DNA from 3 places in the Pseudomonas sp. F007 genome. Region 2 is predicted to be linked to each of the others. Evidence: predicted binding sites of a transcription regulator. Region 2 holds the regulator's gene; each other region holds the start of a gene.

Region 1 (9,974 bases), on a different contig from region 2:
GGCTACGCGGTTGCTGTCGACTTTATAGCTGCCATCGGCAATTGCGGCTTTCAACTCGGCCACGCGGGCCTTGTCGACAGCGGGCTGATCGCGCAGCGTGTCGGAAATCTTCTGCAACTGCTGGGCCTCGTTGCTGAGGTGTACCGATTCCCCGCTTTTGCTGGCACTGGCCGTTTCGGCCTGGGACTGCAGCGGCGCGGCTTCAGCAGTGTCTTTACTGGCACTGGTGCGCGTGCTTCCGGTGAGCGTGGGGGAGCTGTTCAAACGGCTGAAATCGATGACCATGATGCTGAAAACCTCTGGGAATTTGGACGCTTGCCATGTTTTCGGCCCAATGCGAGAAAACTTTAGGGACATTTAAGGGGGGCAGCGTCGCCTGTTGCCCTGCGTGAGGCTCAGTTTAGGGAATGGGTCGATAACGCGCCAGTGATCTACATGGCGACTTCCACCTGGCCGGGGGCCGTGACCTGGGCCTTGATCACCCGTTGTGAATTCAGATTCTTCACCCGGATCTGTTCACTCATGCCGCCATTGGCCAGGGCCTCCCCCGGCATCCGCACGCTGAGGGTGCCGCTGCGGGCCGTAATCACCACCTGATCACCCTTGCGCACCACTTCGGCCTGCTCCAGATGAACCAGGGTAATCACCTGATCGTTGACCATTGGTCGGACAAGTTTTTGTCCGATCGCCTGCTCCACGTCTGTCAGGTAGCCCTGGTTGATCAGGCTGATATCGCGCTCGCGCAGCATCACGTCCCCAGGCTCGATAATCCCCGCGCGCTTGAGCGGCCGGGTGCTGGTCACGACCTCGCGAAACAGCCGCACTTGAGCGGGTACGAACACGGTCCAGGGCGAGACCCCATCACAGCGAACCTTCACCGTGACGCGGCCAATCGGCTTGGCCGGGCTCTCCAGCGTGGCTGTCAATTCCTTGTCGCACTGCGGCAGGCGCAGGCGCGGATCGAGCTGTTTGACTTCGATTTCGTAGCGGCCCTGGGTCTGGCTGGTGGCCAGATAGTCTTCGACGGTGAATTCAAGAAAGCCCTGAGTGACGCCGATAAGGAGATCAGGCAAGGTAACCGGATCAGCAACGGCAGGGCTGCCAGTAGCAAAAAGACCGGCCACCGCTGCCGCGCCGAGTAAACGGCGAGGGGCGCGGGTCAGGTGTCGAAAAAATGTCGTGTGCAGGTTCATAGCGGTTAAAAAGCAAGCGCCGTGCCGTTTAGTGATGAATGTGCGTCGCAACACACTTAGCGTTGGTGTAGGGGGCTGGGCATGGCTGGTGTAATGGATTCGGTAAACCAGCGCACGCAACTGGTAGGGCAGAATCGCCTGGAGCTGTTGTTGTTCCGTCTCGACGGTCAGCAGCTCTATGGCATCAATGTGTTCAAGGTTCGGGAAGTGCTGCAATGCCCGAAACTGACCTTGATGCCCAAATCCAATCCTGTCGTGTGCGGTGTGGCAAGTATTCGCGGGGCAACCATTCCGATTCTCGACCTGGCCATGGCCACGGGCTCGGGCGGGTTGCAGGATCAAAGCAATCCCTTCGTGATCATCACGGAGTACAACACCAAGACCCAGGGTTTCCTGGTGCGCTCGGTGGAGCGGATCGTCAACATGAACTGGGAAGAGATCCATCCGCCGCCCAAGGGCACCGGGCGCGATCACTACCTGACGGCGGTGACGCGGGTCGACAACCAGTTGGTGGAAATCATCGACGTCGAGAAGGTCCTGGCGGAAGTCGCTCCTACCCCTGAGGCCATTTCGGTCGGCGTGGTGGACGTCGAGACCCAGCACAAGGCCTTGTCGCTGCGGGTGCTGACGGTGGATGACTCCTCGGTGGCGCGCAAGCAGGTCTCGCGTTGCCTGCAGACAGTCGGGGTCGAGGTGGTGGCGCTGAACGACGGTCGGCAGGCGCTGGACTACCTGCGCAAGCTAGTCGACGAAGGCAAGAGGCCGGAGGAAGAGTTCCTGATGATGATTTCTGACATCGAGATGCCGGAAATGGACGGCTATACCCTGACGGCGGAGATCCGCAGCGACCCACGCATGCAAAAGCTGCACATCATCCTGCATACTTCGCTGTCAGGTGTATTCAATCAGGCGATGGTCAAGAAGGTCGGTGCCGATGACTTCCTGGCCAAGTTCCGTCCTGATGACCTGGCATCCCGGGTAGTCGACCGGATCAAAGCAGCAGATATCAGCTAAGTGGCTTCTGGCCCTGGCGATCAACACGATTTAAGAGGCGGTATCCTTGTCTACGGGTAATTTGGATTTTGAACAGTTCCGGGTCTTCCTGGAAAAAGCCTGTGGCATTTTGCTCGGTGAAAACAAACAGTATCTGGTCTCGAGCCGTCTCAACAAACTGATGGAACAGCAAGGCATCAAGTCGTTGGGCGAGTTGGTCCAGCGCATCCAGACCCAGCCTCGCGGCGGTTTGCGCGAGATGGTGGTGGACGCGATGACGACCAACGAAACCCTCTGGTTTCGCGATACCTATCCGTTTGAAGTGCTGAAGAACAAAGTACTGCCCGAGGCGATCAAGGCCAGCCCCGGGCAGCGTCTGCGCATCTGGTCGGCAGCCTGTTCGTCGGGGCAGGAGCCCTATTCGTTGTCGATGTCGATCGACGAGTTCGAGCGGGTCAACATGGGTCAGTTGCGCATGGGCGTGCAGATCGTTGCCACCGACCTGTCCGGGACCATGCTGACCAACTGCAAGTCCGGTGAGTACGACAGCCTGGCAATCGGTCGCGGCCTGTCGCCTGATCGCCTGCAACGCTACTTCGACCCGAAAGGGCCGGGGCGCTGGGCGGTCAAGGCACCGATCAAGAGTCGCGTGGAGTTCCGCTCGTTCAACCTGCTGGACAGCTACGCCAGCCTCGGCAAGTTCGATATCGTGTTCTGCCGCAACGTGCTGATCTACTTCTCTGCGGAAGTGAAGAAGGACATCCTGCTGCGCATCCACAGTACGCTCAAGCCAGGCGGCTATCTGTTTCTCGGTGCTTCGGAGGCGCTGAACGGTTTGCCGGATCACTACCAGATGGTCCAGTGCAGCCCGGGAATCATCTACCAGGCGAAGTAAAAAGACGGGAGCCCTCAGCGGCTCCCTTTTTTCTGTCCGCTGATTCAACCTCTCACAAGCGGCAGAAAAGCGGCGGGTGCCGGAAAGCGCTTGCCGCTTTTCTGGCATTGCCGCCTTGCCGCTACTTGCCGGGCCCCCTGTTTACGGGCTCCGGCGAGCTGGCACGGCGCTTGCTAAAGACCCGGATACGATAAATCTGGTCACCTGAAGGTTTGCGCCATGAGCATCAGCTTCGACAAAGCGCTCGGTATCCACGAGCAGGCCCTGAGCTTCCGCGCCCAGCGTGCCGAAGTCCTGGCCAACAACATTGCCAACGCCGACACCCCGAACTACAAGGCCCGGGACCTGGACTTTGCGTCTGTGCTGAAGGCGCAGGCGGAAAAGACCAGCAACGGCACCTTTGCCTTGAACATGACCAACAGCCGTCATATCGAAGCCCAGGGCCTGAGCAGTGGCGACGAGTCGTTGCTGTACCGCACGCCGATGCAGCCTTCGATCGACCAGAACACCGTCGACGCGCAGCTGGAACAGTCCAACTACGCGGAAAACTCGGTGAACTTCCAGGCCAGCTTCACGCTGCTCAACAGTAAATTCAAAGGGCTGATCTCGGCCCTGCGCGGAGAGTAATCCATGTCCCTGTCCAGCGTTTTCAACATTGCCGGCAGTGGCATGAGCGCCCAGACCACCCGCCTCAACACCGTGGCCAGTAACATCGCCAACGCCGAGACGGTGTCTTCGAGCATCGACCAGACCTACCGCGCGCGCCACCCGGTGTTCGCCACCATGTTCCAGGGCGGCCAGTCCGGTGGCAGCGATTCGCTGTTCCAGAATCAGGACGCGGCGGGGCAGGGTGTGCAAGTGCTCGGCGTGGTCGAAGACCAGAGCAACCTCGAAGCGCGCTACGAACCCAACCATCCGGCTGCCGACGCCAAGGGCTATGTCTACTACCCCAACGTCAACGTGGTCGAGGAAATGGCCGACATGATTTCCGCCAGTCGTTCGTTCCAGACCAACGCGGAAATGATGAACACCGCCAAAACCATGATGCAGAAGGTCCTGACCCTCGGTCAGTGATAAGGGGCAACTCCGATGAGTGTTACTGATACCACCAGCGGCCTGAGCCTCAAGGACATTCTTGCGAATTCCTCAAAGACCGTCACCAATACCAGCAGTGATGGCCTGGCGGCAGCTACCAAGAGCACGACCGGCAAGAACGAGCTGGGCAAAGATGCCTTCCTGCAGTTGCTGGTGACCCAACTGAAGAACCAGAACCCGCTCGATCCGCAGGACAACAGCGCATTCGTTGCGCAGTTGGCGCAGTTCAGCAGCCTGGAAGGCATCACCACGTTGAACACTTCGGTGAACAACATTTCCGGTTCGTTCAAGTCCTCGCAAGCCTTGCAGGCCTCGTCCCTGGTTGGACGCTCGGTGATCGTGCAGACCAGTTCGGCCTACGTCGATACCACCAAGAGCATGACCGGTTCGGTGGTGGTCCCGACCTCGGTGGCCGGTGCGACCGTGACCGTCAGCGACAAGGACGGCAAGACCGTGAAAACCATCGACCTGGGCAGCCAGGCCCAAGGCAGTGCGAGCTTTGTCTGGGATGGCACCAATACCGCAGGCGAGAAACTCGACCCGGGCACCTACACCTTCAAGGCCAGTGCGCAGATCGATGACAAGGCGACCGACCTGATCACCTACCTGCCGGCGACCGTCAACAGCGTGACCCTGAGCCAGACAGGCGGGGAGATGATGCTCAACCTCGCCAACATGGGCTCCATCGCCCTGTCCAAAGTACAAACCATTGGTCTATAGAGCCGGCTAGCGCGGCACAACGGAGTGGAACATGTCTTTCAATATCGGCCTTAGCGGCCTCTATGCGGCCAACAAACAACTCGACGTTACCGGCAACAACATCGCCAACGTCGCCACCACCGGCTTCAAATCTTCCCGTGTGGAATTCGAAGACGTCTACTCGGCGACCAAGTTGGGGACCGGCAACAAGACCATCGGCAGCGGCGTGAGCCTGGCCAACGTATCCCAGCAATTTCGTCAGGGCGACGTGACCAACACCGGCAACGTGCTGGACATGGCCATCCAGGGCTCGGGTTTCTTCGTGCTCAACGACAGCGGCTCGCTGACCTACACCCGCGCCGGTACGTTCAACGTCGACAAGGACGGCTTCATCACCAACAGCAGCGGTACTGCGCGCCTGCAAGGCTATGCGGTGGATGCCAACGGTAAGATCCTCAAGGACGTGATCGGCGACCTGAAAATCGACCAGTCGAACCTCGAGCCGAAAACCACCGGCAACATTTCCTCGAGCATCAACTTGAACTCCGGCAAGCCGAACATCGACCCGGCGGTCACTCCGTTCGATCCGAGCAAGATCGATACCTACACCGACATGTTCACCACCCCGGTCTACGACAGCCAGGGCAACCAGCACAACATGGACCAGTACGTGGTCAAGACCGGTGCCAACACCTGGCAGACCTACACCCTGGTGGATGGTCGTAACCCAGATGGCCAGGCCTTCGTACCGGCCGGCGTGAACCCGGTGACCGCGAGTAACCAGGCCGCCATGACCATGAACTTCGGTTCCGACGGCAAGCTGCTGAACATCACCGCACCAGCCACTGGCACCCCGTACACCGTCAGCGGCAATTCGATTGTCATGGGCGCGGGCGTCTGGACCCCAGGTACGGTCAAGGATGGCGTGTGGACCGCTAACGGTGCGGTGGGCAACGCGACCGGCATCAGCAACAACCTGGCCAGCACCACCCAGTACAACTCGGCAACCATCCGCAACCTGCCGACCCAGGACGGCTATGCCACCGGCCAGATCACCAACCTGACCATCGACGGCACCGGCACCCTGTTCGCCAACTTCAGCAACAGCAAGTCCAAGGCGATCGGCCAGGTGACCCTGGCCAGCTTCAACAACGAGCAAGGTTTGCAGGCGGTGGGCGGCACCAGTTGGAAAGAGACCTACACCTCCGGCTTCGCGGCCTACGACGTGGGCCAGACCGGTACCCTGGGTTCAGTGGTGTCGAACTCGCTGGAAGATTCCAACGTCAACCTGACCAGTGAACTGGTGGACCTGATCAAGGGCCAGAGCAACTACCAGGCAAACGCCAAGACCATCTCGACGCAAAGCACCATCATGCAGACCATCATTCAGATGGCGTAATTGTGTTGCGCTGACGCGGTGGGGGTGTAGGAGCCGGCTTGCTGGCGAAGGACGTCAACGATGACGCGTGCTATCTGGATGTACGCGGCGCTCTGAGATTTTCGCTGGCAAGACAGCTCCTACAGGGATTTGTGCGGCATCAAATCTTGTGTTCGCCGCAATACCCTGTAGGAGCGAGCCCTGCTCGCGATGAGGCCATCAGCCACACCGCGTCAATTTCATCGCCAGCAGGCTGGCTCCTACAGTGGGTTCATTCTGCAGACGTGCACTTCACCCCATCATGTCCTTGATCATCCGCTCCTGCTCCATCAACTCGCGCTGACGGGCGTCGATGCGTGACGACAGCGGGAAGTTGCCGCTTGCTCGGCGTTTGGCGAAGTCCAGTTGCTGGATGGCCTGGCGGTAGTCGCCCACCAGGGCGAAATACTCGGCACGGGCCTGATGCAGGCCGATGATGTTGCCGGCCTGGCCGCGGGTCTCGGCGACCTGGTACCACACGTCCGGATCGTCCGGGCGGCTCTTGAGCAGGGATTCCAGGGCTTTTTCCGCGTCGGCGGGGCGATTCTGCTTGAGCATAAGATCGACGCGGGCCTGGTTCAGCGGGTAGTTGCCGGGGTACTGCGCAATCATCCGCTCAACCCGGCTCTGGGCATCGGCCAGGCGATTGCTGTCCATGTCCAGCTCGATCTGTGCCAGGTTGTAGATGACTTCGTTGGGCGCCTTGGCCAGCAGTGGCTTGAGGGTCTCGCGTGCATCGTTGAACTGGCTGCCCTTGATCTGGGCGATCGCCAAGCCATACCGCGCCACATCATTTTTCGGATTGTCGTCCAGCTGCGCACGAAAGCGCTTGGCCGCCAGCCCCGAAGTTTCTTCGTAGTACAACTGCACGCGGGCGCGAATCAGTTGGTAGGTCTGGGTGTCTTCCTTGCCGCCTACCGGCGCCTGTTCGGCGCGGTTGCGGGTGTCGGCGATCCGCGATTCGGTGACCGGGTGAGTCAGGAGGAATTCCGGCGGCTTGGCGTCGAAGCGATACTGACGCGACAGGCGCTCGAACATGCTCGGCATCGAGCGCGGGTCGTAGCCGGCTTTCTCCAGATTGAGAATGCCGATACGGTCAGCCTCCTGCTCGTTCTGCCGGGAGAAGCGGCGCTGTTCCTGGATCGCGGCGGCCTGGCTGCCGGCAATCGCGGCGATACCGGCGTCACCGCCACCGGCGGCGGCGACGATGATCCCGGCGAGCAGCGCGGCCATCATCGGCACCTGCATGCGTTGCTGGGCTTCGACGCCTCGGGCGAAGTGGCGTTGCGACAAGTGCGCCAATTCGTGGGCCAGCACCGAAGCATATTCGCCTTCGGTCTGGGCATTGAGAAACAGCCCGCCGTTGACCCCGACAATCCCGCCAGGTGCGGCGAAGGCGTTGAGTTGCGGGCTGTTGATCAGGATGAACTCAAGGCGTCGGTCGTTGAGCTGGCTAGTCTCCACCAGGCGATAGACACTGGTTTCGACGTAGTTTTTCAGCTGTGGGTCATTGAGTTGCGACACCTGGCTGCGCAGCATGGCCAGCCAGGCCCGGCCCAGGTCGTGCTCTTGCTGAGGGGAGACAATGGCAGAACTGGCGTCGCCGAGTGACGGCAGGTCGTCGGCGAAGCCCGGTGAGGCAAGCAGGCAAGCCAGCGTCAGCAGGGTAGGGCGCAGAAAAGTCATGCACGAAGCCTTAGTCGACAAAGAGCTTACTGTAGCCGGACACTTGGCCTGGGACCAGATATTCTAGGCGGCTCAATCACCTGAACGGAGTGACGCAATGACCGACGCTGTAGCCCATGATGCCGAACTGGATGCCAGCGGGCTCAATTGTCCGTTGCCACTGCTCAAGGCCAAGATGGCCCTCAACGCCCTGGCCAGCGGCGCGGTGCTCAAGGTGATTGCCACCGATGCCGGCTCACAGCGCGACTTTCGCACCTTTGCCCGCCTGGCCGGTCATACCCTGCTGCGCGAAGAAGATGATGCTGGCGTCTACCGCTACTGGCTGAAAAAAGCCTGACTGACGACCCCTCCGATTAAGGAAGATTGATGTTTAAAGTGCTACGCGACTGGATTCAGCGCTACTTCTCCGACGAAGAAGCGGTGGTGCTGGCCGTACTCCTGGTTCTGGCGTTCACCGCCGTACTCACCCTGGGCGGCATGCTTGCACCGGTCCTGGCGGGGATGGTCCTGGCGTACCTGATGCAGGGGCTGGTGAGCACCCTGGAACGCCTGCGCCTGCCGGGCGGTCTTGCGGTGGGCCTGGTCTTCGCCCTGTTCATGGGGCTGTTACTGCTGTTCATCGTGGTCGTGGTGCCGCTGCTCTGGCATCAGCTCATCGCCTTGTTCAACGAATTGCCGGGCATGCTCGCCAAATGGCAATCGCTGCTGTTGCTGCTGCCCGAGCGCTATCCGCACCTGGTCTCCGACGAGCAGGTACTGCGGGCGATCGAAGTGGCGCGTGCGGAAATCGGAAAATTCGTGCAGTGGGCGCTGACGTTTTCGCTGTCCAGCCTGCCGTTGCTGGTCAACATCATGATCTACCTGGTGCTGGTGCCGATCCTGGTGTTCTTCTTCCTCAAGGACCGGGCCATGATCGGCCAGTGGGTGCGCGGCTACCTGCCTCGGGAGCGCGCGTTGATCACCCGGGTCGGCCAGGAAATGAACCGGCAGATCGCCAACTACATTCGCGGCAAGGTCATGGAAATGGCGATCTGCGGCGGGGTGACCTACATCGGCTTCATCGCGATGGGGCTCAACTATTCCGCGCTGCTGGCGTTGTTGGTGGGGGTGTCGGTGGTGGTGCCCTATGTCGGCGCTGTGGTGGTGACGGTGCCGGTGGCGCTGATCGCCTTGTTCCAGTGGGGCTGGAGCGACCAGTTCATCTACCTGATGGCGGTCTACGGGATTATCCAGACCCTGGATGGCAACGTGCTGGTGCCGCTGCTGTTCTCGGAGGCAGTGAACCTGCACCCGGTGGCAATCATCTGTGCGGTGCTGCTGTTCGGCGGATTGTGGGGATTCTGGGGGGTGTTCTTCGCGATTCCGCTGGCGACCCTGTTCAAGGCCGTTCTGGATGCCTGGCCGCGCAAGGAGCCTGAGGTGGCGCCGTTGTTGTAGTGTGAGTATTTAGGCCCCCATCGCGAGCAGGCTCGCTCCTACAGACGATACGCGATCCCCTGTAGGAGCGAGCCTGCTCGCGATGGCGTCAAATCAGACGATGCAACTCAGCCCTGATTCAACGCCTGAGCCGCCGCCAACACCGCATCAACGTGCCCCGGCACCTTCACCCCACGCCATTCCTGACGCAGCACGCCATTCTTGTCGATCAGGAAGGTGCTGCGATCAACGCCCATGTATTCCTTGCCATACAGCTTCTTCAGCTTGATCACATCGAACAGCTGGCAAAGGGCTTCGTCCTTGTCGCTGATCAGCTCGAAGGGGAATTCCTGCTTGCACTTGAAGTTCTCGTGGGACTTCAGGCTGTCGCGCGAGACGCCGAACACTTCGGTGTTGGCAGCCGTGAACTGCGGGTACAGGTCGCGAAAACCCTGGCCCTCGGTGGTGCAGCCCGGCGTGCTGTCCTTGGGGTAGAAGTAGATCACTACCTGCTTGCCCTTGAGGGCTGCGAGGTTCACGGTCTGGCCGCTGGTGGCGGGGGCCGTGAAGTCGGCAACTA
Region 2 (9,974 bases):
TCAGCATGACCGGCAATCCGGATTCGCCCCTGGCGCGGGCCTCTGACGTCAACCTCAACGTGCACGTCGAGCATGAAGCCTGCCCCCTGAACCTGGCACCGACCTCCTCGACCACCGCCGCGCTGGTGATGGGCGACGCCCTGGCGGTCGCCCTGCTGGAAGCGCGTGGCTTCACTGCCGAGGACTTTGCCTTTTCACACCCGGGCGGCGCCCTGGGTCGACGCCTGCTGTTGAAAGTCGAAGATGTCATGCACGTCGGCGACAGCCTGCCGCACGTGCAGCGTGGCACCCCACTCAAAGACGCCTTGCTGGAAATGACCCACAAGGGCCTGGGCATGACAGTGATCCTGGAAGCCGACGGCAAGCTGGCCGGCATCTTCACCGACGGCGACTTGCGCCGCGCCCTCGATCGCTCGGTGGACTTGCGCCAGGCGACCATCGAAAGCGTCATGACGCCTCACGGCAAGACGGTCCGCGCCGAAATGCTCGCCGCCCAGGCCCTGAAAATCATGGAAGACAGCAAGATCAACGCGCTGGTCGTGGTTGACGATGAGGATTACCCGGTAGGCGCCTTGAACATGCATGACCTGCTGCGTGCGGGAGTGATGTAATGAGCGACGACCTGCTCGAGCGTGGCAAGCCAATCAAGCTGGCCGTCTTCGACGTCGACGGCGTGTTGACCGACGGCCGCCTGTATTTCCTCGAAGATGGCAGCGAATTCAAGACCTTCAACACACTCGATGGCCAAGGCATCAAAATGTTGATGGCCAATGGTGTAACAACTGCCATTATCAGCGGTCGAACGACGCCTGTGGTCGAGCGACGCGCGAAAAACCTCGGCATACCGCATCTGTATCAAGGTCGCGAGGACAAACTTGTGGTGCTCGACGAGCTTATCGCGCAACTGGACCTAAGCTATGAACAGGTTGCCTATCTGGGTGACGACCTGCCGGACCTGCCGGTGATTCGCCGCGTCGGCCTGGGCATGGCCGTTGCCAATGCGGCAGATTTTGTACGTGAACATGCCCATGGCACGACCCTGGCCCGAGGCGGCGAAGGCGCTGCACGCGAATTTTGTGAATTGATCCTGCGCGCCCAAGGCACCCTGGAAGCCGCCAACGCCGCGTACCTGTGAGTTATTTATGTTGAGCAAGAAGTTTCGAAATTTTCTGTTTTTCGGCGCCATTGCCGCGCTGTTCGCTGCGGTGGGTTACTGGAACATCAGCCCCGAGCGTTTTCTCGACAAGCCGGTGGCGGCCGTCAATGAAAGCGAGATCGACTACTACGCGATCAACGCTCACAGCGTGCAATTCCTGCCCGACGGCAAGCTGCAGTACGACATGACGTCGGACAAGCTCGAGCACGTCAAGGCCAGTGAAGTGACGCAACTGACCAACCCCGACCTCAAAATGTATCGCGGCACCGAGTTTCCGTGGCACGTGCAGAGCGAACGCGGCGAGGTCAATTCGGACGGCACCGAGGTCGAACTGATCGACTCGGTGCGCATTTCGCGCACCGATGAAAAGAACCGCCCGATGCTCATCACCAGCACCCGCATGACCGTATTCCCGGAGCAGCAATATGCGCAGACCCAGCAACCCGTTAAAATCGACGGTGCTGGCGGCGTATCGACTGGTACCGGCATGAAAGCGTATTTGAAAGAAAGCAGGATACACCTGCTATCGAACGTAAGAGGACAGTATGAGGCTCGTTAAAACCCTCCCTATTTTGCTCGGTCTGGGCGCAGCACTGGGAAGCGTGAGCGCCTGGGCCCTGCCGTCCGATAGCCAGCAACCTATCCGCATCCAGGCGGACGACGCTCAGCTTGATGACCGTAACGGCATCGCCACCTACAAGGGCGACGTGATCATCACCCAAGGTTCGATGAAGGTGACCGGCAATACCGTGACCATGACTCGCGCGCCGAATGGCGACATCGACGTCGTCACTTCGGTGGGCAACCTGGCCTACTTCGAACAGGTGCAAACCGCGGGCGATACCAAGCCGGTCCAGGGCTATGGCGTGACCATCCAGTACCACGCCCAGCAGAACCGTGTCGTGCTGATCGACCGCGCCAAAGTCATCGACAAGGACGGCAACATCACCCAGGGCGAGAAAATCGTCTACGACACCGAGAAGAAGCTCGCCAGCGCCGGTCGCGCCACGGGTAGCAAGGTCACCGAAGCACGCCCGCGGATCGACATGGTCATCCAGCCGAAAAAGAAAACCGACGAGCAGAAGGCCCCGTAAATGGCAACTCTGAAAGCCCAGCACCTGGCCAAGAGCTACAAGAGCCGCCAGGTCGTGCGTGACGTCAGCCTGTCCATCGACAGCGGCCAGATCGTCGGCCTACTCGGCCCGAACGGCGCCGGCAAGACCACCTGCTTCTACATGATCGTCGGCCTGGTGCAAGCCGATCAGGGTCGCGTGCTGATCGATGACCTGGACGTCAGCCACCAGCCCATGCACGGCCGTGCCCGGGCCGGTATCGGCTATCTGCCGCAAGAAGCGTCGATCTTCCGCAAACTGTCGGTCGCCGACAACATCATGGCCATTCTCGAAACCCGCAAGGAACTCGACAAGGCCGGCCGTCGCAAGGAGCTGGAAAGCCTGCTGCAGGAGTTCCACATCAACCACATTCGCGACAACCTCGGCATGAGCCTTTCCGGTGGTGAGCGGCGCCGTGTGGAAATCGCCCGCGCACTGGCCACCGCGCCGAAATTCATCCTGCTCGACGAGCCGTTCGCCGGTGTCGACCCGATTTCGGTCGGCGACATCAAGCAGATCATCCATCACCTCAAGGCCAAGGGCATCGGCGTATTGATCACCGACCACAACGTGCGCGAGACCCTGGATATCTGCGAAACTGCCTACATCGTCAATGACGGCCAATTGATTGCCGAAGGGGACGCCGAGACCATCCTGGCCAACGATCTCGTCAAGGAAGTGTACCTGGGTCACGAGTTCCGCCTGTAAGCGTCGAGGCGTCTGGATGCCGCCGGGGCGTAATGTCAATGAAACTATCTATCTTTTTATTGTCATGACGCTCTAGGCAAACACTTCAGTTTCGGGCATATAATTTGCTTAAGTTTGGCGCTCCGGCGCCCTGTAGTGGATGGCGCACGTGCGCCGGCGAATAAGGTGTTAAGCCCCAGCCATGAAACCATCGCTAGTCTTGAGAATGGGCCAGCAGCTGACGATGACACCGCAGCTGCAACAGGCCATCCGCCTGCTCCAATTGTCGACCCTGGACCTGCAACAGGAAATCCAGGAGGCCTTGGAATCCAATCCAATGCTCGAACGCCAGGAAGAAGGCGACGATTTCGATAACGCCGACCCGATGGCCGACAATATCGAGCAGAAACCCAACACCGACGTCCAGGAACCCTCCTATCAGGAAACCGCCCCCACGGTGGACAACCTCGAGGAAGGCGACTGGAACGAGCGCATTCCCAACGAACTGCCGGTCGACACCGCCTGGGAAGACGTTTACCAGACCAGCGCCAGCAGCCTGCCGAGCAACGATGACGACGAGTGGGATTTCACCACCCGCACTTCGGCCGGTGAGAGCCTGCAAAGCCACCTGCTCTGGCAACTGAACCTCGCCCCGATGTCCGATACCGATCGCCTGATCGGCGTGACCCTGATCGACTGCATCAACAACCAGGGCTACCTGGACGAAACCCTCGAGGAAATTCTCGAAGCCTTCGATCCGGAACTGGACATCGAGCTGGACGAAATCGAAGCCGTCCTGCACCGCATCCAGCAATTCGAGCCCGCCGGCATCGGTGCCCGCAACCTGGGCGAATGCCTGCTCCTGCAATTGCGCCAGTTGCCCGCCAAGACGCCATGGATTGCCGAAGCCAAGCGCCTGGTCACCGACTACATCGACCTGCTGGGCAGCCGCGACTACAGCCAGTTGATGCGCCGAATGAAGCTCAAGGAAGACGAGCTGCGCCAGGTCATCGAGCTGGTGCAGAGCCTCAACCCACGCCCGGGCTCGCAGATCGAGTCCAGCGAAGCCGAATACGTGGTGCCGGACGTGATCGTGCGCAAGGACAACGAGCGCTGGCTGGTCGAGCTGAATCAGGAGTCGGTGCCACGCCTGCGGGTCAACCCGCAATACGCCGGCTTTGTCCGCCGCGCCGACACCAGCGCCGACAACACCTTCATGCGCAATCAGTTGCAGGAAGCACGCTGGTTCATCAAGAGCCTGCAAAGCCGCAACGAAACCCTGATGAAGGTGGCCACGCAGATCGTCGAGCACCAGCGCGGCTTCCTCGAATACGGCGACGAAGCGATGAAACCCCTGGTCCTGCACGACATCGCCGAGGCGGTGGGCATGCACGAGTCGACCATCTCGCGGGTTACCACGCAGAAATTCATGCACACCCCGCGCGGTATTTATGAGCTGAAATACTTTTTCTCAAGTCATGTCAGCACCTCCGAAGGCGGCGAATGCTCGTCCACGGCGATCCGCGCGATCATCAAAAAACTGGTTGCCGCGGAAAATCAGAAAAAGCCGTTGAGTGACAGCAAGATCGCTGGTTTACTGGAGGCACAAGGCATTCAGGTGGCCCGCCGTACCGTCGCCAAGTACCGCGAATCCTTGGGGATCGCGCCTTCGAGCGAACGCAAGCGTTTGATGTAACGGGCCACGCCACCGCGTTCCAGGGTGTGTTCGAAATTGTTTCGGATGCACCCAGTGGCAGGCATCACAGCCTGCCGCCTTATGCACTGGCAACGAAGGAGAAGCTGTATGCAAGTCAACATCAGTGGACACCAACTGGAAGTTACCGAACCTCTGCGCACTTACATCGGCGAAAAACTCGACCGACTGGAAAGGCACTTCGACAAGATCACCAACGTGCAGGTCACGATGAATGTCGAGAAGCTGAAGCAGAAAATCGAAGCCACGCTGCATATCCCCGGCGGAGAAGTAGTTGCCAATGCCGAGCATGACGACATGTATGCCGCCATTGACCTGCTGACCGACAAGCTGGACCGTCAACTCAAAAAGCATAAGGAAAAGACCCAGAGCCTCCTCCAGGGCGCAACCGGTCGTTAACACCCCCATCCCATGATCCGACTTGAAAGCATCCTGACCCCCGGCCGTTCCCTGGTGAACGTGCCGGGAGGCAGTAAAAAGAAAGCCCTCGAGCAAATTGCCAACCTGATCGCCCGGGAAGTCCCGGATCTGGAGATGCAAGATGTCTTCGAGGCATTGATTGCCCGTGAAAAACTCGGCTCGACCGGTTTTGGCAACGGCATCGCCATTCCACACTGCCGTCTCAAGGGTTGCACTTCGCCCATCAGCGCGCTGATGCACCTTGACGCGCCTATTGATTTCGACGCCATCGATGGCGCCCCGGTCGACCTGCTGTTTGTCCTGCTGGTGCCCCAGGCGGCTACCGATGCGCACCTGGAACTGCTGCGCCAGATCGCCAGCATGTTGGACCGCAAGGAAGTGCGCGATCGCCTGCGCAGCGCCGACAGCAATCAAGCCTTGTACCAGGTCGTCCTGGACGAGCAGAACGGCCACTGATGATGCGCCTGATCATTGTCAGCGGACGCTCCGGCTCCGGCAAAAGTACTGCCCTCAACGTTCTCGAAGACAACGGTTACTACTGCATCGACAACCTGCCGGCGGGCCTGCTGCCGGAGTTGGCCGAACGCGCGCTGATTCACAACGAATTGAGCCAGCCACTGGTGGCGGTCTCCATCGACGCGCGCAACCTGCCCAGTCATCTGACCCGTTTCCCCGAGCTGCTCGCCGAGGTGCGTAACCGGCATATCCAATGCGATGTGCTGTACCTCGACGCCGACGAAGAAACCCTGCTCAAGCGCTTCTCCGAGACACGCCGGCGCCATCCGCTGAGCAGCTCCAATCGCTCGCTAGCCGAAGCCATCGAGGATGAGACCGCCCTGCTGGGGCCGATCGCCGACCTCGCCGATCTCAAGCTCAACACCACCAACCTCAACCTGTACCAGCTGCGCGACACCATCAAGCTGCGCCTGCTCAATCAGCCGGAGCCCGGTACAGCGTTCCTGGTGGAGTCGTTCGGCTTCAAGCGCGGCATGCCGGTCGATGCCGACCTGGTGTTCGACGTGCGCTGCCTGCCGAATCCCTACTGGATTCCAGATCTGCGGGCCCAGTCGGGCCTGGATCAACCGGTTGCCGACTATCTGGCCGCTCAGCCAGATGTCGAAGAAATGTTTGAAGACATCTCCCGCTACCTGCTCAAATGGCTGCCGCGGTTCGCTGCCAGTAATCGGGCCTATGTGACCATCGCCATTGGCTGCACCGGCGGACATCACCGCTCCGTCTACTTGACCGAACGCCTGGGGCAGACCCTGCAAAAAACCCTGAAGAACGTCCAGGTTCGCCACCGCGACCTTAGCTAAAGGATTCACACCGCGATGCCTGCTCTGGAAATTGAAATCATCAACAAACTGGGCCTGCATGCCCGTGCTTCCGCGAAATTCGTCGGCGTCGCGGGTCAGTATCCTTGTCAGATCCGAGCTGGGCGCACACCTGAGTCGATGGTCGACGGTAAAAGCATCATGGCGATGATGATGCTGGCCGCCGGCAAGGGCACGACCATTCACCTGAAAACCGAAGGTGAACAAGAGCAGGAAGCGTTGGACGCGTTGGTCAAGCTGATCAACAACTACTTCGACGAAGGCGAGTAAGGCTCGCCCTCCTCCCCGCTAACCCAACGCAGTATCCATCACCATCATCAGGCAGAACCCGATCAGCAAGCCGAGGCTGGCCAGTTTCTCGTGACCATTGCGGCGCGATTCGGGAATCACCTCATGCGTCACCACCAACAACATCGCTCCGGCAGCCAGAGCCAGGCCCAACGGCAGGATCACTTCGGCCAGGCTCACCAACCAGGCACAAAGCAAGGCAAAGACCGGCTCGACCAGGCCGGATGCCGCGCCGATCAAAAACGCCTTGAACCGTGACATCCCTGCCCTGGCCAATACCAAAGCGATCACCAGCCCTTCCGGCACGTCCTGCAACGCAATGCCCATGGCCAGGCTGTCGGCGTCCGGCATGCCGCCGCCTGCCGAAACGCCCACTGCCATGCCTTCGGGAATGTTGTGGGCAATGATGGCGAACACAAACAGCCAGATGCGTGGCGGGATCACCGGACGCTCCGGCGTGCCCACCAACATCACGGGGGTCGCCCCTGATACCTGGCGATCCACCAGGAACAGCCCGATCGCGCCGAGCATGATGCCGAAGCAAATCAGCCCGCTGGCCGCCCACGGCGTCAGCCCCAGACTCTCGGCGGCGGCAATTCCGGGCACGATCAGCGAAAAGGCGGTGGCGGCCAGCATCACCCCAGCACCAAAACCCAGCAAGGTATCGCTGAGCGCTACCGGCATTCGGCGAATCACCAGCACCGGCAACGCGCCGAGGGCCGTGCCCAAGGCACAGATGGCGCCGCCCTGCAGTGCGCGCATCAACCTCGGCTCAAGGTTCAGCCACGCCAGGCCGTGCGCAACCAGCAAGGTGCCTCCCGCCAACAGCAGGAGCGAACCCAGTGCATAACGAAACGTTCGCCCGCTGTTGATCGCCAGTGTCTCAGTACCCATAGAAGGCCTTGATTGCTTTATGACAGTAACGACTCAAGCCAGTGCCGCCTGATAACGCTCGGCGACCTCGGACCAATGGATCACGTTGTAGAACGCGTTGATGTATTCAGGACGCCGGTTCTGGTAGCGCAAGTAATAGGCGTGCTCCCAGACATCCAGCCCGAGGATCGGCGTGTTGCCATGCATCAGCGGGCTGTCCTGGTTACCGCTGCTCTCCACCACCAGGGTCTTTTGCGGGGTCACGCTGAGCCACGCCCAACCGCTGCCGAAGCGCGTCAGTGCGGCCTTGGTAAAGGCGTCTTTGAAACTGTCGAAGCCGCCCAGTTGCTCATCGATGGCCCGACCCAGGTCGCCGCTTGGCGCACCGCCACCATTGGGTACCATGACGGCCCAGAACAACGAATGGTTGGTATGCCCACCGCCCTGATTAATTACCGCGGCGCGCAGTTTTTCCGGTAACTGCTGGACGCTGGCCACCAGGCGCTCCACTGGCCATTCGGCATACTCGGTGCCTTCGACCGCGGCATTGAGGTTGTTGATGTAGGTCTGGTGGTGCTTGGTGTAGTGGATTTCCATGGTTTGCGCATCGATGTGCGGTTCCAGGGCGTCGTAAGCGTAAGGCAATGCAGGCAGGGTAAAAGCCATTTCAATGAACTCCGTATTGAGCGCGCGCTTCTTGCGGCCGCGCTGCGGCACCGATGTGCAGCAAGCGATGGGTACGTGGGTATTCGCCGTGCTCGCTGATGAAATTCAGCAGTTCGACGTAGGTCTTGCTGCTCTGACGCAATGCCGCCTCGCGCAAGGCCGGAGCCAGGCGCGAGTCCTGCATGGTCTGCAGCAGCAGTTGGTGGATCGCACACAGGTACTCGGCGCTCTCCTCGGGTTGATTCAGGCGCAAATGCAGGTCGGCGAGGTTGTGATGGGAAATCACGCAGGCGGCAACCGCCTCGTCGGCGTCCGACCAGCGCTCGAGCAGTACCTGCGCCAGTGCCAGGGCCTGCAGATAGGCTTCGCGGGCATCGACCAACTCGCCCAGCATGAAGCAGCGGTTGGCCCTTTCGATCGTGCGTTTCCAATGCTCCATGATGAGCCTCCTATGCGCCGAGGGGCTACACGCCGCCGGCCGTGAGTTTTTCCGGATTGAGCAGCTCTTCCAGCTGGCTGCGGGACAGATCGGTGTGCTCAAGAGCCACATCGATCACCGCACGCCCCTGCTGGTAGGCGGTCTTGGCGATTTCGGCGGCCTTCTGGTAACCAATGATCGGGTTTAGCGCGGTGACCAGGATCGGATTGCGCGACAAGGCTTCCTTGAGCTTGGCTTCGTTGACCTTGAAGCTGGCAATGGCCTTGTCCGCCAGCAGGCGGCTGGAATTGGCCAGCAACTCGATACTGCTCAACAGGTTCTGGGCGATGATCGGCAGCATCACGTTGAGTTCGAAGTTGCCCGACTGGCCGGCCACGGTGATCACACTGTCATTGCCGATCACTTGCGCGGCGACCATCGCCGTCGCTTCCGGAATCACCGGGTTGACCTTGCCCGGCATGATCGAGGAGCCAGGCTGCAAGCCTTCCAGCTCGATTTCACCAAGGCCGGCCAGCGGCCCCGAGTTCATCCAGCGCAGGTCGTTGGCGATTTTCATCAACGACACCGCAGTGGCCTTGAGCTGGCCGGAGACTGCAACGGCGGTGTCCTGGGAGCCGATCAGGGCGAACAGGTCCTGGCCTGGGGTAAAGGGCATCTTGGTCAAGGCGCTCAACTGCTGGCTGAAGCGCGCGGCGAACTCGGGATGCGCGTTGATCCCGGTGCCGACCGCCGTGCCGCCTTGTGCCAGGGACTGAAGGGCCGGCAACAGATTCTGCAGGTGCCCGAGATTGGCCTTGAGCTGCTGGGCCCAGCCGTTCAACACCTGGCTCATGCGTACTGGCATGGCGTCCATCAAGTGCGTGCGCCCGGTCTTGACGAAGGGGTGAACCTGCTCGGCCTTGTGCTCGATGACCTGGATCAGGTGCTTGAGCGCCGGCAGCAGTTGCTCGTGCAACGCCAGCGCGGCACTGACGTGAATGGTAGTGGGAATGATGTCGTTGCTGCTTTGCCCGCAATTGACGTGATCATTCGGGTTGACCGCCTCGCCCAGCAAACGGCTGGCGAGAGTTGCCAGCACTTCGTTGGCGTTCATGTTGGAACTGGTGCCGGAACCGGTCTGGAAAATATCCACCGGGAAATGCGCCATGAACTCGCCTTCGAGCAGGCCCTGGGCCGCATCGACAATCGCCTTGCCCTGGGCTTCGCTCAGTTGCTTGAGCTCGACGTTGGCCCGGGCTGCCGCGGCCTTGGCCAGGATCAACGCACGAATGAACTGCGCCGGCAT
Region 3 (9,974 bases), on a different contig from region 2:
CTGGAAATCGAAGGCACCGCCGCGCAAAGCAGCGACGGCCCGCTGATTGCCGAGCAGCGTCTGGAGCGGGAATACCAGTACAACTACTACAAGATCCTCCAGCGCCGCGGCGACAAGGTGCCGGCCCAGGCGTCATTGCTGCAAGTGCCTGAAAGCGAGAAAACCCCGCTGCTTGAAGGTATCTACCGCACCCGCCTGAAAGCTCAGCCACCGGCTGAATGGACCGATCTGGGCAAGGAAGAACGGACGGCGAAGATGCGTGAAGGGGTGATCAAGTTCTGGGCCTCCAGTGAAGTCCTCCTGCGCCAACTGGGCCAGGACCGCGCCAGCAGCATCAAGGATTATCTGGTGGACAAGGGCCAACTCGCTGATGACCGGGTGTACTTCATCGACGCCAACCTCGGCCAGGCCGAGAGCGATGGCAAGGTGATCACGCCGATGCATCTGGACGCTGAGTAATCGAGTTTCTCATCGCCAAATAAAACGGGCCCCGACAGGGGCCCGTGGAGCCACATCCCTGTGGCCAATCGCATGAATACTGGAACTGCGGCAGGTGGATAACTCGGCTCACCTGCCGCGCCTTCTCCCAGTCCAGGCGAGAAGCCTTGGCGATTACTCGGCTTTCAGGCCGTCAGCCGAAACGGCGGTGACGCCCTTGATGTTTTTCGCGATCCGTACGGCGGTGGCTTTCTGCGAATCAGTCACAGCGGTGGTCGAGGACAGCGATACCACACCTTTGTTGGTTTCTACCTTGATATCGGTGCCTGGGATGCCTTTCTCAGTCACCAGGTCAGCTTTGACCTTGGTGGTGATCCAGGTATCGGAAGTCGCTTCCTTGGCTTCGGTCATTTCACCGGCAGCCAACACCATAGGCGACTGAGTGGTTTGCGGGCTCTGTGCAAAGGCTGCGTTAGCCATGGTCAGGGTCAGAGCGGTAGCAGTTGCAGCAGCGATAGCGAGCTTCTTCATACGGGTAACTCCTGTTTTTTTTCAGAAAAACTGCTGTGTGCCATCTCAGCAGGGTTACCCGTAATATTGCGAAGGCTGTGCCAACTTCGAACTTATTAATAATTCCTTTAAAATCAATAGCTTAAGAATTCAGGCAAAACGCCGGATCATGCATTTTGCATGACCCGGCTAAACTTGACATGCAAGTTGCAGGTTTCAGCGCAGGCCTAAAGCCATGAAATGCTGCAAGTTTCTGCCAAGACCGAGATTCAGCTTTCGCTCGCGGTACAGCCTTTGGGTGAGAGGTCCGCGGCGACGGAGGTTGCACAGCTCCAGCCACCACTTCCAGTGCGCGACAGGGTGATGGTTTTGTTCAGGACCGGACCGGGCGCATTCAGTAGCGTGCAGCCAATAGTGCCGGCGCCTGCCGCTGCGGTACCCGTCGCCGTCAGCGTGCAATGGCTGGTGGTCGGTGGCGCACCGAGGCGCGCCAGGGTCGGGTCGTCACCTTGATTGATGACATCCTCGAACGGCACTTTCAGCGCGGCGATCTCCGTCAGCCCCGCCGTGACCTTGGCTCGCGCCTGATATTGGGAGTACAGCGGCAATGCGACAGTTGCCAGAATCCCGATGATTGCCACCACTATCAGCAACTCGATCAAGGTAAATCCCTTCGAAAGCTTCATGACTTCTGCTCCTTGCATGAGATGAAAGCAAATGCTCCCCAGCGCTCAAAGCACAGCCCATGCCAAGGCGCTGCCCCCTTGCAGGCGGGCGCTACAAGCCGCTGCCTGCTGAGTCGGGAGCCTGATAAACCGCACTAACTGACATTTTTTGTCACCGCAAAGCCGCCCACTCCCCTTATCCCTTGGCTAGGCTTGCGCACATTTGGCCAATCAAGGATTGATCCATGGCGAGCGCGACGAGCAGTACTTGTGTCTACACATGGGAAGGTATCGACAGAACCGGTAAAGCGCTCAGCGGTGAGTTGCGCGGTCAGTCCCCGGCCCTGATCAAGACCCGGTTGCGCCAGCAGGGCATCACCCCACGCAAGATACGAAAGAAATCCACGCCCTTGTTCAGCGTCCGCTCACGCATCACCCCCCACGACATCACGCTCTTCACCCGACAGTTGGCGACCTTGATCAAGGCCGGCGTGCCTTTGTTGCAGTCGTTCAGCATCATCGGCGAGGGCTTCGACCATCCCGGCATGCGCAGCCTGGTGGATGGCTTGAAGCAGGAGGTCGGCGGGGGCAGCAGTTTGTCCACGGCACTACGCCAGCAGCCTCGCTACTTCGACGAGTTGTACTGCAACCTGATCGACGCCGGGGAACAGGCCGGCGCGCTGGACAGCCTGTTGGAGCGCATCGCCAGCTACCGGGAGCGGCAGCAGCACCTGCGGACGAGAATCAGCAAAGCCATGACGTACCCGGTAGCGGTGGTGCTGGTGGCGGCTCTGGTGACCGGCATCTTGCTGGTGCAGGTGGTGCCGCAATTCGAATCAATGTTTGCCGGGTTCGGTTCAGAGCTGCCAGGTTTCACGCTGCTAGTGATCGGCCTTTCCGAATTCCTGCAGCGCTGGTACGGGCTGCTGCTCGGTGGACTGGGCGCCAGCGTAGTGGCCGCGCGCTTTGCCCACGGACGTTCACCCAGGCTACGCGACTGGCTGCAAAGGCAGTCCTTGAGGCTGCCGGTGCTGGGCAGTCTGCTGCGCAAATCGGCAGTCACCCGTTATGCGCGCACCCTGTCGATCACCTTTGCCGCCGGCGTGCCCCTGCTGCAGGCATTGACCGCCGTCGCCGGGGCCACCGGCAATGGGCGCTACAAATGCGCCGTGCTGCGCATCCGTGAGGACGTCGCCACGGGTATGCATTTGCATGGTGCAATGCAAGCCAGCGGGGTTTTCCCGCACATGGCCATTCAAATGACTGCCATCGGCGAAGAATCCGGCGCATTGGACGCCATGCTCGACAACGTCGCGAGCTACTATGAAACGCAAGTCGACACCCTGGTCGATCAACTCACCAGCCTGATGGAGCCGCTGATCATGGTGGTGCTCGGTGTGATAGTCGGTGGCCTGGTGATTGCCATGTACCTGCCCATTTTCCAACTTGGCTCTGCGATCTGAACATGCCCTTGAGTGAATTCCTGACCTTTTACCCGACCGCCTTCGTCATCGTTGCCCTGATTCTCGGACTGGTGATCGGCAGTTTTCTCAACGTGCTGGTCTGGCGCCTGCCGAAAATGCTCGAACGCGATTGGCGCCAGCAGGCGCGCGACGTCCTTGGGCTCGCCGAAGAAGTGGCGCAGTCGACCTATAACCTGATGCTGCCTCACTCCCATTGCCCACACTGCGCCCACCCGCTGCGTGCGCGGGACAACATTCCGCTGCTCAGTTATCTGTGGCTGCGCGGGCGCTGCGCCCATTGCCAGGCGCCGATCAGCGCCCGCTACCCGCTGGTCGAACTGGCCTGCTGCCTGGTGTCGGGATTCGTCGCCTGGCACTTCGGCTTCGGCTGGCAGGCTGGCGCCATGTTGCTGATCAGTTGGGGCTTGTTGGCGCTGAGCCTGATCGATGCCGATCACCAGTTGCTGCCGGACGTGCTGGTACTGCCGTTGCTGTGGCTGGGGCTGATAGTCAACGCCGGCGAACTGTTCGTACCGCTAACGGACGCGCTATGGGGTGCAGTTGGAGGCTACCTGAGCCTTTGGACGGTGTATTGGCTGTTCAAGCTGCTCACCGGCAAGGAAGGCATTGGCCACGGCGACTTCAAGCTGCTGGCGCTGCTGGGGGCGTGGGGAGGCTGGCAAGTGCTGCCGCTGACCATCCTGCTGGCGTCGCTGGTGGGGGCGGTGCTCGGGTTGCTCTGGCTGCGCCTGAACAGGGTGAGTGCGGCTAGCCCGATCCCGTTTGGCCCCTATCTGGCAATTGCCGGCTGGATTGCGCTGCTCTGGGGTGGTCAAATAACCGACTTCTATTGGCACTTTGTCGGCTTGAAATGAATACCCCTGTGGAAAAACCCTGGATTCTTGGCCTCACCGGCGGCATCGGCAGCGGCAAAAGCGCGGCGGCGCAGCACTTCATCGACCTGGGCATCCATACCGTCGATGCCGATCACGCCGCCCGCTGGGTGGTCGAGCCTGGACGCCCGGCCCTGGCGCAGATTGCCGAACACTTCGGTGACAGTGTGCTGCAGGCCGATGGAGCGCTCGATCGGGCAGCGCTGCGGCAGTTGATCTTCGATATCCCCGACGAACGCCGCTGGCTGGAAAAACTCCTGCATCCGCTGATTGCCGGGGAAATCGCCGCGCACCTGGCGCGCGCGCAATCGCCCTATGCGATCCTCGTTTCACCCCTGCTGATCGAGTCCGGGCAGTACGCCATGACGCAACGGGTGCTGGTAATCGATGCGCCGCAGGATTTACAGATCCAACGCACCTTGCAGCGCGATCAGACCAGCGAGCAGCAGGTCCAGGCGATCCTCAAGGTCCAGGCCAGCCGCGAAGATCGCCTTCGCCATGCCGACGATGTGCTGGTCAACGACCGCGACCTCGCCTGGCTGCACGGCGAAGTCGAGCGCCTGCATCACTTTTACCTAACTTTGCGTGGAGGCCAGTCATGAGCCAACCCCTGACCGTCGAATGCCCAACCTGTGGCGCCCCTGTCGAGTGGACAGCCAGCAACATCAACCGGCCCTTCTGCTCGGACCGCTGCAAACTGATCGATCTCGGGGCCTGGGCCGCCGAGGAACACAAGATCCCGGTCAGCCCGGATGCCGAGGACGACCTGTTCAGCGACGACCTCGAACCTCGCCACTAAGGCCGCATGAACGGATAATCCTCGCCGTCATCGAGGTTCTCGGCGAGAAATTGCAACTCGTCGGCCAGGTCCTCGACACTGCGCAACGCCCTGCTCTGTTGCACCACCGCACTGAGCAGGGCGCGCAGACTCAACCCCGGTTCGAAACCGGCAGCCTCAGCCGCCGCCAGGCTGTCGCTCACCTCTTGTCGCGCCCACTGATACACGCCCATGCCGATGCTCCCCACGGTTTTTTCGCAGCATAGGTTTGGCTGCCTGGGCGGCCCTTGATCAGGATCAACGCTTGTCATCGTCCTTCCACGGTGCCGACAGGTACCGCGTGCGGTTGAAGGTTTCCAGCCATTCAGGGCAGAACACCACCAGCGCGCTGATGACCATGCCGTTGATAAAGGCTTCGGGGAAGATGATCAGCCACAGGTAGCCGACAAAATCCTCCAGCCATTCCGGCAGGGCGAAACGCTCGTCGAACCACAGCACCCCCAATCCCAACAACAGGCACAACAAAGCCGACAGAGCTGCAGCAAAGAACCCCGAACAGAAGATGTAGACGAAGGGATTACGCGGCTGAGCGCGCTCGACCAGGATCGCGCAGCTTTCCGTGACCAGCACCGGCAAGGCAATCAGCAAGGCGCCATTGACGCCCATGGCCGCCAGGTCCTGACGGCCCAGCAACACCAGGCCAATTTGCGCCACCAGTCCACCGACCAGCGCCAGCGGCCAGTCCAGCAGCAAGGTCACGGCGGTCATGCCGATAAAGTGGTAGGACACCCCGGTGTCGAAATCGCGGCGCACCAACCACAGCATGAACAGGGCGAACACCGTGCCGAACAGCAGGTGCTGGCGCCGGCTGTCGCTGAACAACTCGACCCAGGGCGCTCGCGCGGCGGCCCAGATCAGCACCGGGACGTAGATCAGCCAACCAACTACCAACGTTTCCGGCGACAGCAACTGGGCAGTGATCATTCTTCAGCCAACCGAACTGCAGAGCAGGCTTTCACATCGGACTCCTTGCCGAACGTCAGAGGCCTTGAGTCTACACCCGCCTCGTCGACCTCAGGCCCAATGCCTGGAATCAGTCATGACCGCCTCATGCTCGGCGAACAATCCCGGCAATTCGACCTTGAGGAAGTCCACCCAGGTGCGCACCTTGGCATCGAGGAAGTGCCGCGACGGATACAGAGCGTAGACATGGCGTTCGCGCGCCCGCCAGTTCGGCAGCAGGCGTACCAGAGTGCCATCACTCAGGGGCCGGGTTGCGGTGTAGAACGGCAGCAGGCTGATGCCCATGCCCGCCTCGGAGGCCTTGACCATCGACTCGGCGACGTTGCACTGAAAGGTCTTGGTCGGGCTGATGGTGTATTCGTCGTGCCCGTCATGCAGCTGCCATTGATCGCTGTACAACGGATCGACCATGCGCAGGCAGCGATGCTCGTCCAGCGCCAGCGGGTGCTGCGGTACGCCGTGGCGCTGCAGGTACGCCGGGGCCGCGCAGGGCACGCTGTAGATCTGCCCGAGGGTCTGGGCAACCCGTTGCGAATCCTCCAGCTCATGGGCGATGGAAATCACCACATCGTGCCCCTCCTCCAGCGGATCGGGGTTGCGTTGCGACAGCGTCAGCTCGAACACCACGTCCGGGTACAGCTCGCCGTAGCGGGCGATCAGCGGCGTGATCAGCACACCAAGGCCATTCATGCTGTGCACCCGCAGCCGTCCGCTGGGCTTTTGATGGGCGCCGCGAGCCTCCTCTGTCGCTTCTTGCATATCCTCGAGTATTTGCCGGCTGCGCTGCAGGAAGCGCTCACCGGCCTCGGTCAGACTGAGCCGGCGGGTAGTACGCTGTAACAGCCGCGCCTGCAGGTGTTGCTCCAGATCCGCGACCAGGCGCGAGACTTGAGCTGTGGATAAGTCGAGCGCATCGGCGGCGGCAGTGAAACTGGCGCAATCCACCACGCGGACGAACACCCGCATGCTGTTGAGTAAATCCACGGCCCCTCCCAGGGTTGAGACTGTTACGTTTCCTGTAAGACTGCATCAGGCTTTCGCCTCTTTATCGGCTGCTGGCGACGATCGAAAATGACTCCATCGAATTCAATTCAGGAGCACATCACGATGAAAGCCTTGCTCAGCCTGTTCCTCACGGTGGTCGCCACTTCGGCCCTGGCCGCCGGTAATGAACCCGCCGCCACGCCTTATGATCCGGCACAGCCGCTGGACATAGCCCGGGTGATCTCCATCAGCGACACCTCCAATGCCTGCGGCGTAGTACCCTCCACCATGGTTTACGTGGACCCTCAAGGGCAGACCCACCGGGTAACTTATCAGGTCATGGGCACCTGCAGCGGCGCATGAGAGGGTCGAGGTGCAGCCGAGGCCGTATCAAGGTTATTACCTTCGATGTAACGCAGGGTTCTGGGCAGACACGTTGCGCTTAGCCGGCGGGCTTTTTCTCGGTGCTGGATTGAACATCAGGCCCCGTGCGCCGCACCCCCAGCAAAAAGTGCGTGAGCATGCCGAAAATCAGCCCCCAGAATGCCGCGGACAAGCCGAACAACGACATGCCCGAGGCCGTGGCGAGAAAGGTCACCAGCGCCGCCTCGCGGTCATTCGGCACTGCCATGGCACCGGTCAGCGCTCCGGCAATTGCGGCGAACAACGCCAGGCCGGCGAGCGCCGCGATCAACTCCCTGGGAAAGGCCGAGAACAGCGAAACCAGAGTCGCGCCGAAGATTCCCAGCACCAGATAACACAACCCGCCGACGACACCGGCCACATAGCGTTTGCGCGGATCCTCGTGGGCCTCGCGGCCAGTGCAGATGGCTGCGGTAATCGCCGCCAGGTTCAGGCCGTGACAGCCGAACGGCGCGAGCAAGGCCGAGCCCAGGGCACAGCTGGCAATGATCGGACTGGCCGGGGTCGAATAGCCGCTGGCACGCAACACTGCCATGCCCGGCACAAACTGCCCGGTCAAGGCCACCATCACTAATGGCAAGGCGATGTTCAAGGTGGCGCTCAGGCTGAACTGCGGCGTGATCCACACCGGCGTGGCAAAGCCGACTACCAGGGCATCACGGTGCAAGTCGCCACTGAAAAAGGCAATCGAACAGCCCACCAGCAGCACCATCAACACCGCGTAACGCGGCATCACGCGCTTGCACAGCAGGTAGGTGGTAAACATCGCCAGTACCAGCAGGGGCTTGCCTTGCAGTGAGACAAACAAGCCGGTGCCGAAGCTGAACAGAATCCCCGCCAACATGGCCGCGGCAATCGCCGCCGGCAGTTTACTGATGATCCGATCGAACGCGCCGCAAACCCCGATCAGCAGGATAATCAGGCTGCTGACCAGGTACGCCCCCACCGCCTCTGCCATCGAAATCCCCGGCAGCAACGCCACCAGCAGGGCCGAACCCGGCGCCGACCAGGCGATGATCACCGGTACCCGGTAACGCAAGCTCAGGCCGATCCCCAGCAGCGCGCTGCCGATGGAAATCGCCCAGACCCAGGATGAGAGCACTTCCCGAGACAAATGCGCAGCGTCAGCCGCCTGGAAAATAATCACCAGCGGACCGGCATAGGAAATCACCGTGGCGATGAATCCGGCGACCGCGGCCGACAGGGAAAAGTCTCGCGATAGTGCACGCATGGTTCAGGTACCGCTCGGCGACAGGTTGGCGGGCATGCCTTTGACGGTGCGTTGGCTGCTGATGGCGAATACCGTCATCGCCAGCGCCGCGACCGCCCCGGGCAAGGCGAACGCTATGAAATTGGCTTGCAGCGGCAGATTGATGCCCAGCAAGGCCCCGCCCAGCAACGGGCCGACGATCGCCCCATTGCGCCCGATGCCTGACGCCCAGCCCAGGCCGGTGGAACGAATGGCCATCGAATAGAACTGCGCGGCGCAGGCATACAGCAGGATCTGCGAACCAATGGTGGTGGCGCCGGCAATAGCGATCAGCAAATACAGCAGCGCCATCGGGCTATTGAAGCCCAGCAGGGTGATCGAAACTGCCGCGATGGCAAAGAACACCGCCAACACCCGCGGCAGGTTGAGCTTGTCGCCAAGCACTCCGCCACCTACCGCGCCGAAGATCGCTCCAACATTCAGCACCAGCAGAAACGACAGGCTGGAACCCAGGCTATAACCGGCATTGGCCATCAATTTCGGCAACCAGGAACTCAAGGCGTAGACCATCAGCAGGCAGCAGAAAAACGCCAGCCACAGCATCAGCGTGCGCAGCGCCCGACCCTCGCGAAACAGTTGCAGGACTGGAGTCCCGCTGCCCTTCACTTCATTCATCTGCAGTTCATCATTGGCTTGGGCGACGTAGCCCGGGTCAACCCGTTGCAGCACCTGGCGCGCCTCTTCGATACGACCCTGACGCAGCATGAACCCCACCGATTCGGGCAGGAAGTACATGATCAGGGGCAGCAGCAACAGCGGCAGTATTGCCACGTAGAACACCGACTGCCAGCCGAAACGGGGGATCAACACGATACCGAGCCCGGCAGACAGCATACCGCCCACCGAGTAACCACTGAACATGATTGCCACCAGGGTGCTGCGGATTTTTTTCGGCGCGTACTCGTTCATCAGCGCCACCACGTTGGGCATGACCCCGCCAATCCCCAGGCCGGCAATAAAGCGGCAGATGCCAAATTCGCCGGGATTGCGCGCGAAGCCGTTGAGCACGGTAAATCCGCTGAACAGGATGACGCACAGGGTGATGGCTTTCTTGCGCCCGATGCGGTCCGACAACGGGCCGAAAAACAGCGCGCCGAACATCATCCCGAACAGCGCATAACTGCCCAGCGCGCCGGCCTGCAGCGGGCTCAGGCCCCATTCCTGCATCAGCATCGGCAGCACCACGCCGTAGATCACCAGGTCGTAACCATCGAAGATGATGATCAGGGCGCACCAGAACAGCACCCTCCAGTGAAAACGATTGAAACGAGCGTTATCGATAACCTTGTGTACGTCGATCGTGCGCATGGCATCTGTCTCTTGTTGTTGTTTTTTTAACAGCCTCGGTCACACGGCAAGCGTGCGGGTGACCGAGGGTAATGGCGTCGTAGACGAGCCAATATCCGCTTTGCGCAGATCGCTATCCGTTTTGTGCAGTGGTTGCTGGCAGAAAAAACGCTCCGTTGCAACTATCAGAACTGATAGCACGCTGGTCGGAAAACACCTGCAACCCCAGTCAAACCAACT

What was found. The regulator sigma-54, encoded in region 2, starts transcription at its own class of promoters, with help from an activator protein. The targets are predictions, from matches to a motif close to ANTGGCATNNANNTTGCTNT.
Region 1: flgB (flagellar basal body rod protein FlgB) is a predicted target of sigma-54. The motif match lies at 3,239-3,258, and genes of this name have one in related genera.
Region 3: ACZYR5_RS26835 (pilin) is a predicted target of sigma-54. The motif match lies at 1,682-1,701, and genes of this name have one in related genera.

Annotation. Positions count from the first base shown of each region.
Region 1 is NZ_JBVATA010000007.1:6,928-16,901, forward strand. It holds gene flgM (flagellar biosynthesis anti-sigma factor FlgM) at 1-285, opposite strand, end outside; gene flgA (flagellar basal body P-ring formation chaperone FlgA) at 432-1,193, opposite strand; gene ACZYR5_RS17845 (chemotaxis protein CheV) at 1,275-2,207, shown strand; gene cheR (protein-glutamate O-methyltransferase CheR) at 2,254-3,081, shown strand; gene flgB (flagellar basal body rod protein FlgB) at 3,301-3,708, shown strand; gene flgC (flagellar basal body rod protein FlgC) at 3,712-4,155, shown strand; gene flgD (flagellar hook assembly protein FlgD) at 4,171-4,896, shown strand; gene flgE (flagellar hook protein FlgE) at 4,928-6,274, shown strand; gene ACZYR5_RS17875 (M48 family metalloprotease) at 6,545-7,978, opposite strand; gene ACZYR5_RS17880 (sulfurtransferase TusA family protein) at 8,076-8,315, shown strand; gene ACZYR5_RS17885 (AI-2E family transporter) at 8,345-9,415, shown strand; gene ACZYR5_RS17890 (peroxiredoxin) at 9,523-9,974, opposite strand, start outside.
Region 2 is NZ_JBVATA010000006.1:461,780-471,753, forward strand. It holds gene ACZYR5_RS17570 (KpsF/GutQ family sugar-phosphate isomerase) at 1-611, shown strand, start outside; gene ACZYR5_RS17575 (KdsC family phosphatase) at 611-1,135, shown strand; gene lptC (LPS export ABC transporter periplasmic protein LptC) at 1,143-1,715, shown strand; gene lptA (lipopolysaccharide transport periplasmic protein LptA) at 1,702-2,250, shown strand; gene lptB (LPS export ABC transporter ATP-binding protein) at 2,251-2,976, shown strand; gene ACZYR5_RS17595 (RNA polymerase factor sigma-54) at 3,158-4,651, shown strand; gene hpf (ribosome hibernation-promoting factor, HPF/YfiA family) at 4,760-5,068, shown strand; gene ptsN (PTS IIA-like nitrogen regulatory protein PtsN) at 5,081-5,545, shown strand; gene rapZ (RNase adapter RapZ) at 5,548-6,405, shown strand; gene ACZYR5_RS17615 (HPr family phosphocarrier protein) at 6,421-6,693, shown strand; gene ACZYR5_RS17620 (ZIP family metal transporter) at 6,712-7,605, opposite strand; gene ACZYR5_RS17625 (superoxide dismutase) at 7,639-8,250, opposite strand; gene ACZYR5_RS17630 (DUF2753 family protein) at 8,252-8,689, opposite strand; gene ACZYR5_RS17635 (class II fumarate hydratase) at 8,715-9,974, opposite strand, start outside.
Region 3 is NZ_JBVATA010000011.1:237,272-247,245, reverse strand. It holds gene ACZYR5_RS26845 (DUF748 domain-containing protein) at 1-459, shown strand, start outside; gene ACZYR5_RS26840 (BON domain-containing protein) at 613-969, opposite strand; gene ACZYR5_RS26835 (pilin) at 1,218-1,634, opposite strand; gene ACZYR5_RS26830 (type II secretion system F family protein) at 1,859-3,076, shown strand; gene ACZYR5_RS26825 (prepilin peptidase) at 3,079-3,951, shown strand; gene coaE (dephospho-CoA kinase) at 3,948-4,571, shown strand; gene yacG (DNA gyrase inhibitor YacG) at 4,568-4,768, shown strand; gene ACZYR5_RS26810 (hypothetical protein) at 4,765-4,980, opposite strand; gene ACZYR5_RS26805 (energy-coupling factor ABC transporter permease) at 5,045-5,731, opposite strand; gene ACZYR5_RS26800 (LysR family transcriptional regulator) at 5,822-6,754, opposite strand; gene ACZYR5_RS26795 (DUF2790 domain-containing protein) at 6,878-7,117, shown strand; gene ACZYR5_RS26790 (benzoate/H(+) symporter BenE family transporter) at 7,197-8,408, opposite strand; gene ACZYR5_RS26785 (aromatic acid/H+ symport family MFS transporter) at 8,412-9,755, opposite strand.